Regions from separate parts of the Kitasatospora sp. NPDC086009 genome, predicted to be linked through region 4. Evidence: riboswitches for the same ligand, from Rfam matches in the RefSeq annotation. Region 4 holds a riboswitch; each other region holds the start of a gene.
The links. Region 4 has a riboswitch for cyclic di-AMP ahead of ACIF6L_RS07820 (NlpC/P60 family protein). Riboswitches for the same ligand answer to the same signal wherever they lie in the genome.
Positions count from the first base shown of each region.

Region 1: another riboswitch for cyclic di-AMP. It lies ahead of ACIF6L_RS09285 (transglycosylase family protein); the one in region 4 lies ahead of ACIF6L_RS07820 (NlpC/P60 family protein).
Region 2: another riboswitch for cyclic di-AMP. It lies ahead of ACIF6L_RS05575 (M23 family metallopeptidase); the one in region 4 lies ahead of ACIF6L_RS07820 (NlpC/P60 family protein).
Region 3: another riboswitch for cyclic di-AMP. It lies ahead of ACIF6L_RS10250 (hypothetical protein); the one in region 4 lies ahead of ACIF6L_RS07820 (NlpC/P60 family protein).

Region 1 covers NZ_JBITSA010000003.1:16,661-20,108, reverse strand. Annotated here, with positions in the region: gene ACIF6L_RS09295 (LacI family DNA-binding transcriptional regulator) at 1-350, shown strand, start outside; gene ACIF6L_RS09290 (hypothetical protein) at 410-610, opposite strand; gene ACIF6L_RS09285 (transglycosylase family protein) at 790-2,094, opposite strand; cyclic di-AMP (ydaO/yuaA leader) riboswitch at 2,081-2,239, opposite strand; gene ACIF6L_RS09280 (hypothetical protein) at 2,632-3,448, shown strand, end outside.
Region 2 covers NZ_JBITSA010000001.1:1,241,463-1,244,910, reverse strand. Annotated here, with positions in the region: gene ACIF6L_RS05580 (hypothetical protein) at 1-358, shown strand, start outside; gene ACIF6L_RS05575 (M23 family metallopeptidase) at 430-1,290, opposite strand; cyclic di-AMP (ydaO/yuaA leader) riboswitch at 1,303-1,461, opposite strand; gene ACIF6L_RS05570 (YiaA/YiaB family inner membrane protein) at 1,706-1,996, shown strand; gene ACIF6L_RS05565 (alpha/beta fold hydrolase) at 2,119-2,946, shown strand; gene ACIF6L_RS05560 (TetR/AcrR family transcriptional regulator) at 3,010-3,448, shown strand, end outside.
Region 3 covers NZ_JBITSA010000003.1:240,856-244,303, reverse strand. Annotated here, with positions in the region: gene ACIF6L_RS10260 (alpha/beta hydrolase) at 1-862, shown strand, start outside; gene ACIF6L_RS10255 (MoaF-related domain-containing protein) at 954-1,283, opposite strand; cyclic di-AMP (ydaO/yuaA leader) riboswitch at 1,752-1,875, shown strand; gene ACIF6L_RS10250 (hypothetical protein) at 1,880-3,154, shown strand; gene ACIF6L_RS10245 (hypothetical protein) at 3,221-3,448, opposite strand, start outside.
Region 4 covers NZ_JBITSA010000002.1:480,048-483,495, forward strand. Annotated here, with positions in the region: gene ACIF6L_RS07815 (NlpC/P60 family protein) at 188-1,231, shown strand; cyclic di-AMP (ydaO/yuaA leader) riboswitch at 1,555-1,708, shown strand; gene ACIF6L_RS07820 (NlpC/P60 family protein) at 1,719-2,873, shown strand; gene ACIF6L_RS07825 (NlpC/P60 family protein) at 3,099-3,448, shown strand, end outside.

The sequences.
Region 1 (3,448 bases), on a different contig from region 4:
CGCTGTTCAGCGTGGAGGGCGGCCACGCGGCGGCCGGCGCACTGCTCGACAAGGGCTGTACGGCGATCGTCTGCGGCAGCGACATGATGGCGCTCGGGGCGATCCGCGCGGTGCGCCAGCGGGGGCTGTCCGTGCCGCAGGACGTCTCGGTGGTCGGGTTCGACGACTCGCCGCTGATAGCTTTCACCGAGCCGCCGCTGACCACCATCCGCCAGCCGGTCGAGGCGATGGCCACCGCCGCCGTCGACGCCCTGCTGGAGGAGGTCGGCGCGAACGCCGCCCAGCGCGGTGAGTTCATGTTCCAGCCGGAGCTGGTGATGCGCGGTTCCACGGGCGCCCGCGCCCGCTGAGACGACGACCGGGGCCCCGGAGGACGATCCAGTCCTCCGGGGCCCCGTCCTGTCCGCCCTCAGCCTTCCTGCGCGGTCGGGCGCTGCTGTCCGGTCCGCTGCCCGTCGGCGGCCTCGCCGGTCCGGCTCTCGGTGCGCCGCCCCCGGGCGAGGTAGTCGCGCAGGATCAGTTCCACGGCGTCCTGCGGGTTCCTGGTGCCGGAGAGCATCATCGCGTCGATCGCGAGATTGGCGTCGAGCGTGACGGTGACCTGGGCCATGTGACTCCTCCTCGGGTGCAGAGCAGCAGCATGCCCGCCGGGCCCGGCTTTGGCCATGCCCGGGCCCGGGCCCGGGCCATCCTGCGCGCGGGCGTGCCGGAGCCCCCGGGGAGGAGCGACCAGACTCTCCCCGGGGGCTGCGGCGGGTGGCGCGGACCGCGTGCGGACCGCAGGCGGGATCAGACCCGGCCGGCGAAGTCCGGGGCCCAGTTGGCGATGGTCTGGGTCCGCACGCCCACGCTCGGGTTGGCGGCCTCGACGTACTTGCCGTCGCCGATGTAGAGCGCGACGTGGTAGACGCCCGAGTCCTGGCCGTTGTTGGACCAGAACAGCAGGTCGCCGGCCTTGAGGGCGTCCAGCGAGACGTGGGTGCTGGCGGCGGCCTGGTCGGCGGCGACCCGCGGGACGGAGACGCCCGCGGCGCGCAGCGCGGCCTGGGTCAGGCCGGAGCAGTCCCAACCGCCGTTGCCGGTACCGCCGTAGACGTAGGCCTGGCCGACCTTCGACTGGGCGAAGGAGACCGCGGCGGCCATGCTGCCGGTGGCGGCCTGGGCCGGCGCCTCGGCCGACGCCTGGGCGGCGGGCTTGGCGGCCGGAGCCTGGGTCTGCGCGGCCGGCTTGGTGGCGGTCGCGGTGGAGCCGTCGGCCTTGCCGGTGGCGCCCGAGGAGCGGTTGAACCAGTCGAAGCCCTGGCCGGACTCGTCCGAGGCCCGGGTCTTCGCGCGGTCGCCCAGGCTCAGGTGCTGGCCCGGGTAGATGACGTGCGGGCCGTCGCCGAGGGTGCCGCGGTTGAGCTCGTAGAGCCGCTCCCAGCCGCCCTGGATGTTGTTCTTGTCGGCGATCGAGGAGAGCCAGTCGCCCGCGACCACGGTGTAGTCGGAGGAGGCCTGCGCGTCCTGACGGTACTGCTGCCAGTTCCGGCCCTGCGACGGCTGGGCGGAGTCGGCGGCGGCCGGGGTCTCGGCGGCCTTCGGGGCGGCCTTGGGCGCGGCCGGCTTGGCGGCGGGGGCGGGGGTCTGCACCGGGGCCGGGGTGGCCTTCGGGGCGGCCGGCTTGGCGGCGGTCGCGGTGTCGACGGCGGCCGGGGTGCCGCCCTTGGTCAGACCGGCCTGGACGGAGCAGACGGGCCAGGCGCCGGGGCCCTGGACGGCGAGCACCTTCTCGGCGACCGCGATCTGCTGGTCCTTGGTGGCGAGGTCGGCACGCGCGGCGTAGCTGGTGCCGCCGAACGCCGCCCAGGTGGAGTTGGTGAACTGGAGGCCGCCGTAGAAACCGTTGCCGGTGTTGATGCTCCAGTTGCCGGTACTCTCGCACTGGGCGACCTTGTCCCAGGTGGCGACGGAGGCGGCCGAGGCGGAGCCGGCGGTGAGGCAGGGGACGGTGAGGCCGATGCCGACGACGCCGAGGGTGGCGATCGCTCGGCGGGTGCGGCCGGACAGGCGGGTGCCGTTGGTGGGCAGCATGGTGACGCGGTCCTCTCCCACGCCTGCGAGGTGAGCTGTCGGATTCGGGCTGGAGTTGCCCGGCCGCGCTGTGGACGCGGCTTCACCCCTAGCCCCGAACCGGTACGAACCGGTCCCGGGCGACTTACCTGTGGTTCCCCCGCTCCTGCCGTGGTGCGTTCTGCGCTGCCAGCGCACCCGACGGCAGGACTCGGCGTTGCGGGTGGGCTGGGTCCGTGTGGCCACGAACGGGGAGCACGTTAAGCAGACTTAAGTTCAAACCGCAAACATGTGTGACGGTCATCACAGTTTATGAAGAGCGTGCTGAATGGCTGTCCACCATGATCAGAAATGACCGATTTCGCGCAACGCCCTTCGGAGCCACGGCAACTGCCTATGCTTCAGGGCGTCAGGACCGACGCGGCCGTCTGGGGGGAGGGCTTCGCAGCGATGGCCATGGACGAGGGTCCCGAGGCCGGCGCGCCGGCCGAGCGGCCGCGTGGAACGCACCGCCGGGCAAAACACCGCAGAGCGGACATCCCGCCCGCCGAGCCCCGAACTCCCCTGCCCCGGCGGACGATGCTGCGCTGGCTCGCCGTCGGCACGGTCTTCGCGGCGGTCGGCGGCGAGGAGGCACTGCGGCGCTCCCTGGACGGCCGCTCCGCGCCCGGCGCCGCCGCGGAGGACCCCGCCACGGCGCCGGGAGCGGCCGACCCGGCCGCGGAGCACCGGCACGGCGCCGCGTCGCCCTCCGGGACGCCCGGGGGCACCACCGACGGCGCCCCCGCCGAGGGGACGGCCGCGCCCGGGCAGCCCACCGCCGGAGCCGCCCCCGCACCCACCCCCGACCAGGGCGGCCGCCCCTGGTCGGACCCGGCCGGCTGGGGCGGCCGGGTACCCGGACCGCAGAGCGCCGTCCGGATCACCGACCGGGTGCTGCTCGACACCGACGCCGCGATCGGCTCGCTGCTGGTCGAGCCGGGCGGTGCGCTCACCTTCGCCGCCGACCGCAGCCTCACCCTCGCCGCCGCGGGCAACGTCGAGATCCGCGGCACCCTCGCGCTCGCCCCCGAGGGCGCCGCCGTGCACACCGTGCGCTTCCCCGCCGTCGACGAGCGGCGCTTCCGGGGGGACGGCATGAAGGTGGTCGACACCGACGTCGGCCTCTGGGTCACCGGCGCCGGGTACCTGCGGCTGGACGGCGCGGCCAAGACCGCCTGGGGGCGCGCCGACCGGGCGCTCGCGGCGGGCGACACCACCGTCAGCCTGGCCGCGCCGCCCACCGGTTGGCTGCCCGGCGACGAACTGGCCGTCACCCCGACCGGCCCGCCCGGCGAGGACGGCTTCTCCACCCGCTACGACCTCGCCGTCGTCCGGGCCGTCAGCGGATCCACCG
Region 2 (3,448 bases), on a different contig from region 4:
GCTCACCGCGCAGGGCCGGCCGATGCCCGACGAGCTGGCCGGGGACTTCGGGGCGTTCGAGGAGGCCGCCGTCGAGGCCGCGCTGGACCTCTTCGGCGAGTGGACGGTGCCGGGGCTGCCGCGGCTGCTGGTGGAGGAGTTCCCGGAGCTGGCCCCGGAGCCGGGCCAGGAGGAGATCGACGCGTACCTGGCGCAGCTGCCCGGGGCACCCGGCGAGGCGGAGGAGGCCGGGGAGTACGGGGACGAGTACGGGCACGAGTACGGGGACGAGGACGGCTACGCGCCCGGGGACGGGCACGTGCACGTGCACGGGTCCGCCGACCGGCCGGACGGGGCCGACGCGGCCGCCGGGGCCTGAGACGCGACGGTGCCCCGGCCGTCGTGACGACGACCGGGGCACCGCGGCGGGCTGTCAGAAGGTGACGCCGGTCAGGGGGTCACGCCGCGCTGCTCGAACCAGCTCTCCGGGTCGACCGGGGCACCGCCGCCGGGGCGCACCTCCAGGTGCAGGTGCGGGCCGGTGACGTTGCCGGTGGCCCCCACCTTGCCGAGCTGCTGGCCGGGGACGACCTTGCCGGAGCCCTTGATGATCGAGGAGAGGTGGCAGTACCAGATCTCGGTGCCGTCGGGCAGCGTCTCGACGATCCGGTAGCCGTACGACCCGGCCCAGCCGGCCGAGGTGATGGTGCCCTGGCCGACCGCGTAGACCGGGGTGCCGGTGTCGGCGGCGAAGTCCAGGCCGGTGTGCAGGTGGGCCCAGTAGGAGGCGCTCTGGCCGTAGTGGGCCGAGAGGTGGTAGTCGCGCACCGGCAGCTCGATGGCGGCGAGCTTGGCCTTCTCGGCCTCCTCGGCGGCCTGCTTGGCCTCCTGCTGCTGGGCCGCGCGCTTGACCTCGGCCTCCTTGGCGGCCTGCAGCCGGGCGCCCTCCTCGGCGGCGGTGCGCTGGCTGTCGGCCTGCTGCTGGATCCGGGCGGCGAGCGCGAGGCCCGGGTCCGCGGCGAGCGCGACCGGGGTCTCGTCCGGGACCTCGACGGCGGGGGCGGCGGCCGGGGTGGCGGAGGCGAAGCCGGTCGCCCCGAGGGTGGCGGCCACGGCGGTGACGCCGAGCAGCGGGGCGGTGCCGCGGGTCTGACGGGGCATCCGGTGCCGGTTGCTGTCGGGGGCCTGCGGCCCGGTCTCGGCGCCGGACCCGCCGAACTCGCCCGGGTGGGCGGGCGGCCAGGGGTGGTCGAGCAGCTGGGTGCCGGCGGGGGAGCCGGGCAGGTGTGCCGGAGAGTGCGACGACGCCACGGAGGCGCGCTCCTTTCCTTCCTTCGCGCCTACCGGGTTAGCTGACGGGTTCGGAGCAGGAAGGTCTCCTACGGCTGGGCCTGGGCCCGGCCGATTCACCCCAAGGAACATGGTTCCCCGGCTCCCTGGCCTGCCCGGAGGCCGGCCGGCGGGATTAGGCGACGGCGCACGGTGCCGTCTGGGTACGGCGTTACGAACCGCGCTGCGTTATCAAACGTTAATCCTAGGAGCCTCTGATTCCAAGCCGTCCGTTCGGGACAGCCGGATACTACCCGGGCGGTACGTGACCTGATGGGCGATTTGGGCGGATCGACGGCAACTGACACCACCGAACGTGAGGGGACGTCAACGAACGGCCCCCCACTTGAGTACTCCTACTCATGTGCGGCACTCCCGGCGCGGCCATCCTGGCGCCATGAACGCACCGATGCAGTCACGCACCACGGCCGCGTACCACCTCCAGGCCGTCCTCTCCTTCGCCCTCTCCGGCGGCGCCCTCGCCGTCGGCATCGCCTATCTGCCGGTCGGCGGCTGGACCCGCGCCTTCCTCGCGGTCGGCCTGCTCTACACCGTCACCTCCGCCTTCACCCTGGCCAAGGTGATCCGGGACCGGCAGGAGACCAACGAGATCGTCACCCGGGTGGACCAGGCGCGGCTGGAGAAGCTGCTCGCCGAGCACGACCCGTTCAAGGTGGAGGGGGTCTGAGCCGCGGTACCGGGGCCGCCCCCGGGGGCCGACCGGTCGAGGGCTTGACGGCTAAGGCTATTAGCCTTAGCTTTATGGCTATCGGTGCAACGCCGACAGCTCCGCGGACCGAGGAGGCCCCCATGCCCGGCACCTTCACCCCCAGCACCCAGTACCTCGACCTCCCCGGCGGCCGGCTGGCCTTCGACGACACCGAGCAGGGCGACGGCGCCCCCCTCGTCCTGCTCCCCGGGATGCTCGACAGCCGTGCCGCGTACCGGCACCTGCGCCCGCTGCTGGTGGCCGCGGGCCACCGGGTGATCACCCTGGACCTGCGCGGCTTCGGCGAGTCCTCGATCGCCTGGGACGACTACACGCCGGCCGCGATCGCCACCGACGTCCTCGCCCTGCTGGACCACCTCGGCATCGACCGCGCCACGCTGGTCGGCAACTCCTACGCCGGTGCGACGGTGGTCAAGGTGGCCGGGGACGCGCCGGAGCGGGTCGCCGGGATCGTCCTGGTGGACGCCTTCGTCGAGAACCCGCCGCCGAACGCGCTGCAGCGCGCGATGTTCGGCGTGATGGGCGTCCTGCTGGTGCACTCGCCCGCGTTCTGGGGCCTCTACCACCGCAAGATGGCGTACCCCGGTCCCAAGCCGGCCGACTTCGACGCCTACGTGGACGGACTGGTCGCCGCGATGCGCACGCCGGGCCGCAAGCAGGCCACCCGGGGCTACGTGCGCGGGGACTCCGCGCCGAACGGCTGGACCGCCGCCGTGAGCTGCCCGGCGCTGGTCCTGATGGGCACCAAGGACCCCGACTTCCCCGACCCCGAGCTGGTCGCCGACCGGCAGGCCGCCGCGCTGAACGGCCGCAAGGTGATGGTCGAGGGCTCCGGGCACTACCCGATGGCCGACCGGCCGCAGGCCACCGCCGACGCCCTGCTGCCCTTCCTCGCCGAGCTGGCCTGAGCCCGCCCTTCCGCGCCGCGCCGGCCCGAGCCCGCCCGCTACCTCGCCCACGGAGACCGCACCATGCCCCGAGTCGGACTGACCCCCGAGCAGGTCGTCGACCACGCCCTCGCCCTCATCGACGAACAGGGCCCCGAGGCCCTCACCCTGGCCGCCGTCGCCGGACGGGCCCAGGTGGCCACCCCCTCGCTGTACAAGCACGTCAGCGGCGGACTCGCCGAGCTGCGCCGGCTGATCGCCGTCCGGGTCACCGAGGAACTCGCCGACCGGCTCGCCGAGGCCGCCCTCGGCCGCGGCGGGGACGACGCCGTCGCCGCCGTCCTGCGGGCCTACCACGGCTACGCCACCGAGTACCCGCACCGGTACACCGCGCTGCCGCAGGCCCCGCAGCCGGACGACGACCTGACCAGGGCGGGCGGCCGGCTGGTCGGGGTGATCCTCGCGGTGCTCCGCGGCTACGGGCTGGAGGGCTCCGAGGCCGTCCACGCCGCCCGGACCGTCC
Region 3 (3,448 bases), on a different contig from region 4:
CCAGGTGGAGACCATCGGGCACGCGTCGGTTCAGGGCGGCGGGGCGCTCGGTCGCGACCCCAAGCAGTCCGGCGAGATCCGCGAGGTCCGGATCGACGGCGCCGGCACCCGGCTCTCCACCGACGGGTACGTCTACCTGCCGCCGCAGTACTTCCAGCCGGAGTACGCGCAGAAGCAGTTCCCGGCGGTGATCGTGAGCACCGGCTTCCCCGGGATCGCCAAGAACCTGGTGACCCGGCTGAACTACCCGGGCGCGGCGCTCAAGCTGCTCCAGGAGGGTCGGATGCAGCCGACCGTGATGGTGCTGATGCGCCCCTCGCCCGCCCTCCCGCAGGACACCGAGTGCGAGGACATCCCGGGCGGCGCGCAGTCGGAGACGTACTTCACCAAGGACGTCCCGGCCGCGATCCAGGCGACCTACCGGGTCTCCTCGGATCCGCAGGCCTGGGGCTTCATGGGCAACTCGACCGGCGGCTACTGCGCCCTCAAGCTCGCCATGCGGCACCCGGAGGTCTTCCCGACCGCCGTCTCGCTCTCCGGCTACTACCAGGCCGCCGACGACCCGACCACCGGCGACCTCTTCCGGGGCAGCCAGCAGCGTCGCAACGAGGCGGACCTGATGTGGCGGCTGAAGAACCTGCCGCAGCCCGGGGTGTCCGTCCTGCTGGCCGGGACCAGGGAGGGCGACGGCGACTACCGCCGGGACACCGAGGCCTTCGTGGCCGCCGCGCACGCGCCCATGAAGGTCTCCTACAGCATGATGAAGACCGGCGGCCACAACTTCGAGACCTGGAGCAGGCTGCTGCCGTCCTCGCTGGAGTGGCTCTCCCAGCACCTCAAGGTGCCGAGCCACACGGTCTGACCACCGCCGGGCCCGCCCGCCCGGCCAGAACGCCCGGATACCAGCGCGCCCGGTCACCAGGACGCCAGGACACTGGCGCCCCGGACCGGTCTCAGGCCACCGGCTCCAGCGTCCCGGTGTGCAGCTCGCCGACCCGGCCGCCCTCGCCCTCGTACGTCCAGAACGCGCGCACCGTCAGCCTGCCGAGGTCCATCACGTGGCTGACGGTGATGCCGCTCTGCTCGGTCCAGCTGACGAAGTACAGCTCCGGCCCGATCTCGGCGATGTGCAGCGCGACGTCCTCCCACTGGCCCGCCGACTCGCCGAGGCCCTCCCAGCGCAGCCGCTTGCCGTCGGGCGAGTAGGCGTTGCGGAAGGCCGCGCCGTTGTCGACCTGGAAGAGGTAGGTACGGCCGGCGAAGGCGGGCAGGGGCGCGGTCATGGCGGAGCGGGTCCTCGTCTCTCGTCTGTGCGGTACGGCTGGACTCCCAACCTATCCGACCGGCCGACCTTCGCGGCGGACATGCGGGCACCCGGCCCCGGAGCGGACACCGGGCCGGCGCCGCGCCCACCCCGGCGCCGCGCCCACCCCGGCCGGACCTCCGCCACCCGCTCGCCGGCCCGCCGCCGACCCCGTCGGCCGCCCCGCGCCCGCCCCACGCCCGCCCCCACGCTCGCCCCACGCCCCGCCCCGTCTCCAACTGATCAACTTCCCCGGTGACTTGATCCACTCCGGACGGCTCGCACTGTGAGCTGCGCGACAACACCCCCCGTCGGCTTGTCGACATTCGAGCGGCCTGCCTAGCCTGCACGAGTCCGTCTTCGCGGACCCCGCCGTCGGGACGCCGAGTCCTGTCCACCCGCCGGTCGGCAGTCGAGCACCGCAGCGGACGGGAGCGGGGGACCCAGGTCAGTGCCCGGCCCACGCGCTCGCGCGTGCGGACCGAGGCTAGGGGTGAAGCCGCTCCCACAGGCGGCCGGGCAACCTCAGCCCGAACCCGACAGCTCACCTCGCAGGCGTCTACAGAGGACTCCGCCATGCAGAAGCCTGCCCGGCGCGCGACCCCGCGCCACGCCCGCCCCTCCCACCGAGGCCGCAAGGCCGCCTTCGCCGCCACCGGAGCGCTCGCCATCAGCGGCGCCGGCCTGCTCGGCGTCCCGGCGCTCACCGGCGCCCAGGCGGCCACCGCGCCGACCGTCACCCAGGACAGGCTCGCCCCGGCCACCATGGTCGCGGGCAAGGCCACCACGGCCGCGCTGACCGTCCACTCCTCGTCCTGCTTCACGGCCAAGACCGTCGGCGTCGGCGTCCGCGACGCGGCCGGGCGCAACCTCGACTTCCCCGGCAACGTCTCCAACGCGCAGATCTGCCCCAGCGGCCTGTCGATCACCACCGGTGCCCGCACCCTGCCCGCCGGGACGTACACCCAGTTCGGCTTCTGGCAGGACCTCGGCGGTACCTGGCACAACCTGCCCTCGCGCCAGCTCGCGGTCTCCGACGCGACCGTCGCCCCCGCCCCGAGCCCGACCGCCACCCCCAAGCCCACCCCGACGCCGTCACCCACCGCGACCGCCACGCCGTCGCCCACCGCCCCGGCCCCCACCGCGCCGGCGACCGGCGCCCCGGTCGCCGGGAAGTCGCTGACCTGGTCGGACGAGTTCAACGGCCCGATCGCCTACGGCTCGCGCTGGACGGGTGACAAGAGCAGCGCCTACCACTACGGCAACCACAACCCGGACGACAACAAGCTCGACTGGCTGAACAAGAACAACGTCTCGGTGGCCGGCGGCGTCGCCACGTTCACCGCCAAGCCGGGCGCCAACACGCTGGAGAACGGCAAGAAGTCCTGGGACACCGGGCTGCTCACCACCGAGTACTCCAGCGAGGGTTTCCAGGTGAAGACCGGCGACTACGCCGAGACCCGGGTCAAGCTCCCGGCCGGCACGGGCGCCTGGCCGGCCCTGTGGACCTGGAAGAACGGCAACGGGGAGATCGACTCCTTCGAGTACCACCCCGACAACCCGAACCTGCTGGAGCTGACCAACCACGTCAACCCGGGCCACCTGTACTACACCGACGCCAAGGCGATCGCGAAGGACGGCTGGGTCACCATCGGCACCCACTACGGCGCCACCTCGGTCGACTGGTACGTCAACGGTACGAAGGTGTTCTCGGACGGCAAGGGCGTCGGCGCCAACTGGTCCGCGTACCTGATCCTCAACCTGTCCCTGAGTGCAGGGCAGTACCACGCCGCGCCGCAGGGCACGGCCCCGATCACCTTCGCCGCGGACTACGTCCGGGTCTACCGCTAGGAAGCCACGCGCGGGGGCCGCCTGGACGGGATCCGGGCGACCCCCACGCGGCTCCGGTGGCCCCGCTCAGCCGCGGGTGCTCTCCACGACGTGGACCGTGAACGGCTGGCGGTTGTTCGCCTCGTTCCGGTCGTCGTCGCTGCGCACCGCCACGTAGCCGCCGTCCAGATCGCCGAGGGGGACGGTGGAGGCCACCCGGAGCGGGATCAGTGCGGTCGCGGTCCGGTACCGCTTCAGCCCGGCCGGGAAGGTGCAGCGCACCCGGTGGCCGTTCTGGAACTCGTAGCAGTTGTC
Region 4 (3,448 bases):
GGATGACGCCTGGTCAGCGCCCGGTTTGCGGGGATGTGTGGATCCCGTGAAGTCATGGCGGGGGGCGGGAGTTCACGCCATCGGGGGAGTGGCGCAAAGCGTGGATCTTCACTAGGGTCTGGCGTCAAACCTATTTTCCGGATTCTCACTCGTTCGGGTGAGTCCGTTGGAAGAAGGAGCCGGTCACTTGGCCACCCACCGCCGTCCCAAGCAGTCGAGCCGTGCACGGGTCACCGTGCTGACCGCTGCCGCTGCGACCGCGGTCGCCCTCTCGGCCCAGGTCAGCGCCCACGCCGCGCCCAGCCCGTCCCCCAAGAAGGAGGACGTGAAGGCGCAGGTCGACCAGCTGCAGGAGGAGGCCGAGCAGGCCACCGAGAAGTTCAACGGTGCCAAGGAGCGGGCGGACCAGCTGCGCAAGCAGGCGGACCAGCTCCAGGACCAGGTGGCTCGCGGCCAGGACCAGATGACCCAGCTTCAGGGCGGGCTGGCCGAGGTCGCGGCCGAGCAGTACCGGACCGGCGGCATCGACCCGTCCGTCCAGCTGATGCTCGCCTCCGACCCGTCCGGCTACCTGGACAAGGCCGCCAGCGTCCAGCAGGCCAGCTCCAGCCAGACCGAGGCGCTCAAGGGCCTGCAGGACCAGCAGCGCCGGCTGGACCAGCAGAAGGCCGAGGCGGCCGCCGTCCTCGCCTCGCTGGACAGCACGACCAAGGACCTGAACCAGTCCAAGGCCGAGGTCAACAAGAAGCTCAAGGAAGCCCAGGACCTGCTGAACTCGCTCAGCGCCGCCGACCGGGCCGCGCTGAAGGCCGCCCAGCAGCAGGCCGACCGGGCCTCGCGCGGCAGCGAGCGCACCGACCTGAGCAGCCTCCCGCAGGGCAGCGGCTTCGCCGGGCAGGCCGTCGCCAACGCGATGAGCAAGCAGGGTTCGCCGTACGTCTGGAGCGCGGTCGGCCCGAACTCCTTCGACTGCTCCGGTCTGATGGTCTGGTCGTACGCGAAGGCCGGCGTCTCGCTGCCGCGCACCTCGCAGGCGCAGGCCAACTACGGCTCGAAGGTGGCCTCGCTGGCCGACGCCCAGCCGGGCGACCTCATCATCTACCGCCCGGACCGCAGCCACGTCGGGATGTACATCGGCAACGGGATGGTGGTCCACGCGCCGCACACCGGTGACGTGGTGAAGGTGATGAAGGCCGACGCGATGCCGATCAACGCGATCCGCCGGGTCTGACGGACCGACATGCCCACGGGCCGGGATCCGGCCCTGTGATCCGCGCCACCCCCGGAACCGGGGGTGGCGTCGGTGTCTGCGGCCGCATCATGACAAACGATCAGCTCCATGTGGGCGCGTGATCACACCCGGTCATATTCACAAATGAACTTGGATATTCTTCCGGCATTTTTCTGACAAGGATTTGAACGGATCACGGTTCTGTTACTAGGGTCGTGCCTCGAACCACCGCACAGTCGATCACCCAGCAGGGGTGGCGGCGGAGGTTTACCGCCGAGTTCGTGAAGCAGCGGGGCAGAGCATCTGCCCGTCGGGGAGTCCAGTAGTCGGGGGCGCTGTGGAACGGAGCCGGGGAACCATGTTCCTCCGGGGTGAATCGGCGCCAGGTCGACCGTCGTGCGGTCGGTGAGGCGTCGTAGGGCACGCTTCCGGCCCGAACCCGTCAGCTCACCCGGTAGGCGGACGTAGGAAGAAGGAGTCCGCCTTCGTGGCGTCCCATCGTCGTCCCAAGCCCGCCGGCCGCGCCCGGGTCTCGATTCTGACCGGTGTCGCCGCCGCGGCGGTCGCGCTCTCCGCGCAGTCCGGCGCCCACGCCGACCCGACGCCGACCAAGGATCAGGTCAAGGAGCAGATCGACCAGCTCAACGAGCAGGCCGAGCAGGCCACCGAGAAGCTCAACGGTGCCCAGGCCAAGCAGCAGGAGCTGCAGAAGCAGGTCGGTGAGCTGCAGGACAAGGTGGCCCGTCAGCAGGCCGCGGTGACCGAGGCCCAGGGCGGTCTCGCCGAGATCGCCGGCGAGCAGTACCGCAACGGCGGCATATCGCCGACCGTGCAGCTGATGCTCTCGTCCAGCCCGGACAGCTTCCTCAGCCAGGCCGGCGCCATCAACCAGGCCGGCAGCACGCAGTCCGGTGCGCTGAAGGACCTCCAGGAGCAGCAGCGCAGGCTCGACCAGGACCGCAACGAGGCCCAGGGCAAGCTCGGCGAGCTCGAAGCCACCACCCAGCAGCTGAAGGCCTCCAAGGAGGAGGTCCAGGGCAAGCTGGCCAAGGCCCAGGACCTGTACAACTCGCTGTCCGAGCAGGAGCGCCAGGCGATGCGCGCGGCCGAGGAGAAGGCCGCCGCCGAGGCGAAGGCCAAGGCGGACGCCGCCAAGGCCGAGGCCAAGGCCAAGGCGGACGCCGACCGCGCCTCCCGCGACAACACCCGCGACCAGCTGCCCGCCCCGTCGTCGCCGGCCGCCAAGCCCGCCGCCGCGGCCGCCGCGCCGTCCGCGCCCGCCGCCAACGGCTCGCGCGCCGCCGCCGCGATCGCCGCCGCGGAGAGCAAGCTGGGCGCCCCGTACGTCTACGGCGCGGCCGGTCCGAGCTCCTTCGACTGCTCCGGCCTGACCAGCTGGGCCTACGCCCAGGCGGACGTGTCGCTGCCGCGCACCTCGCAGTCCCAGGCCACCGCCGGTACCAACGTGGGCACCAATATCGCCAACGCCCAGCCCGGCGACCTGATCATCTACCGTGCGGACCGCAGCCACGTCGCGCTCTACGTCGGCGGCGGCCAGGTCATCCACGCGCCGAAGCCCGGCGCGAACGTCCGGTACGAGACCGCCAGCATGCTGCCGATCTCGGCCATCGTGCGCGTCTGATCCGACGTCTGCTCCCGCAGGCCCGGTCTCCCCTCGTGGGAGGCCGGGCCTGCGGCTTTCGTGCTGGACCGTGCTGATGTCCGATTGCGGGTCAAATATTCGGGTTGGGAGGGGTTTGGACTCGCTCGCCCGGACTCGCTAACGTCTGCCACCGGACTCCCGCTCGACAGCCGCCCGCACCGGTGCGGCGGCGGGGCCGGGTCGCAGGATCGGAGTTACCGTCGTATGGCCGTGCACCGCCGTTCCCCCCTGCCGGGCGCGTTCGCCCGTGCGCTGGTGCTGACCGCCGCGGCCACCACCGCGCTGGGGGTGGCCACGGGGGGTGCCGCCCAGGCCGCCCCGGGCACGCCGGACGGGCCGTCGAACCGCAAGGACGTCAAGGCGCAGGTGGAACAGCTGTACGACGAGGCCGAGCAGGCCTCGGAGAAGTACAACGCCGCACTGGACGTCCAGCAGCGCCTCCAGCACGAGACCGGCACGCTCCAGCAGCAGGTCGCCGTCGCCCAGGGCGAGCTCAACGAGCTCCGCGGCGACCTCGCCACCGTGGCCGGCGCCGAGTACCGGGGCGGCGGGAT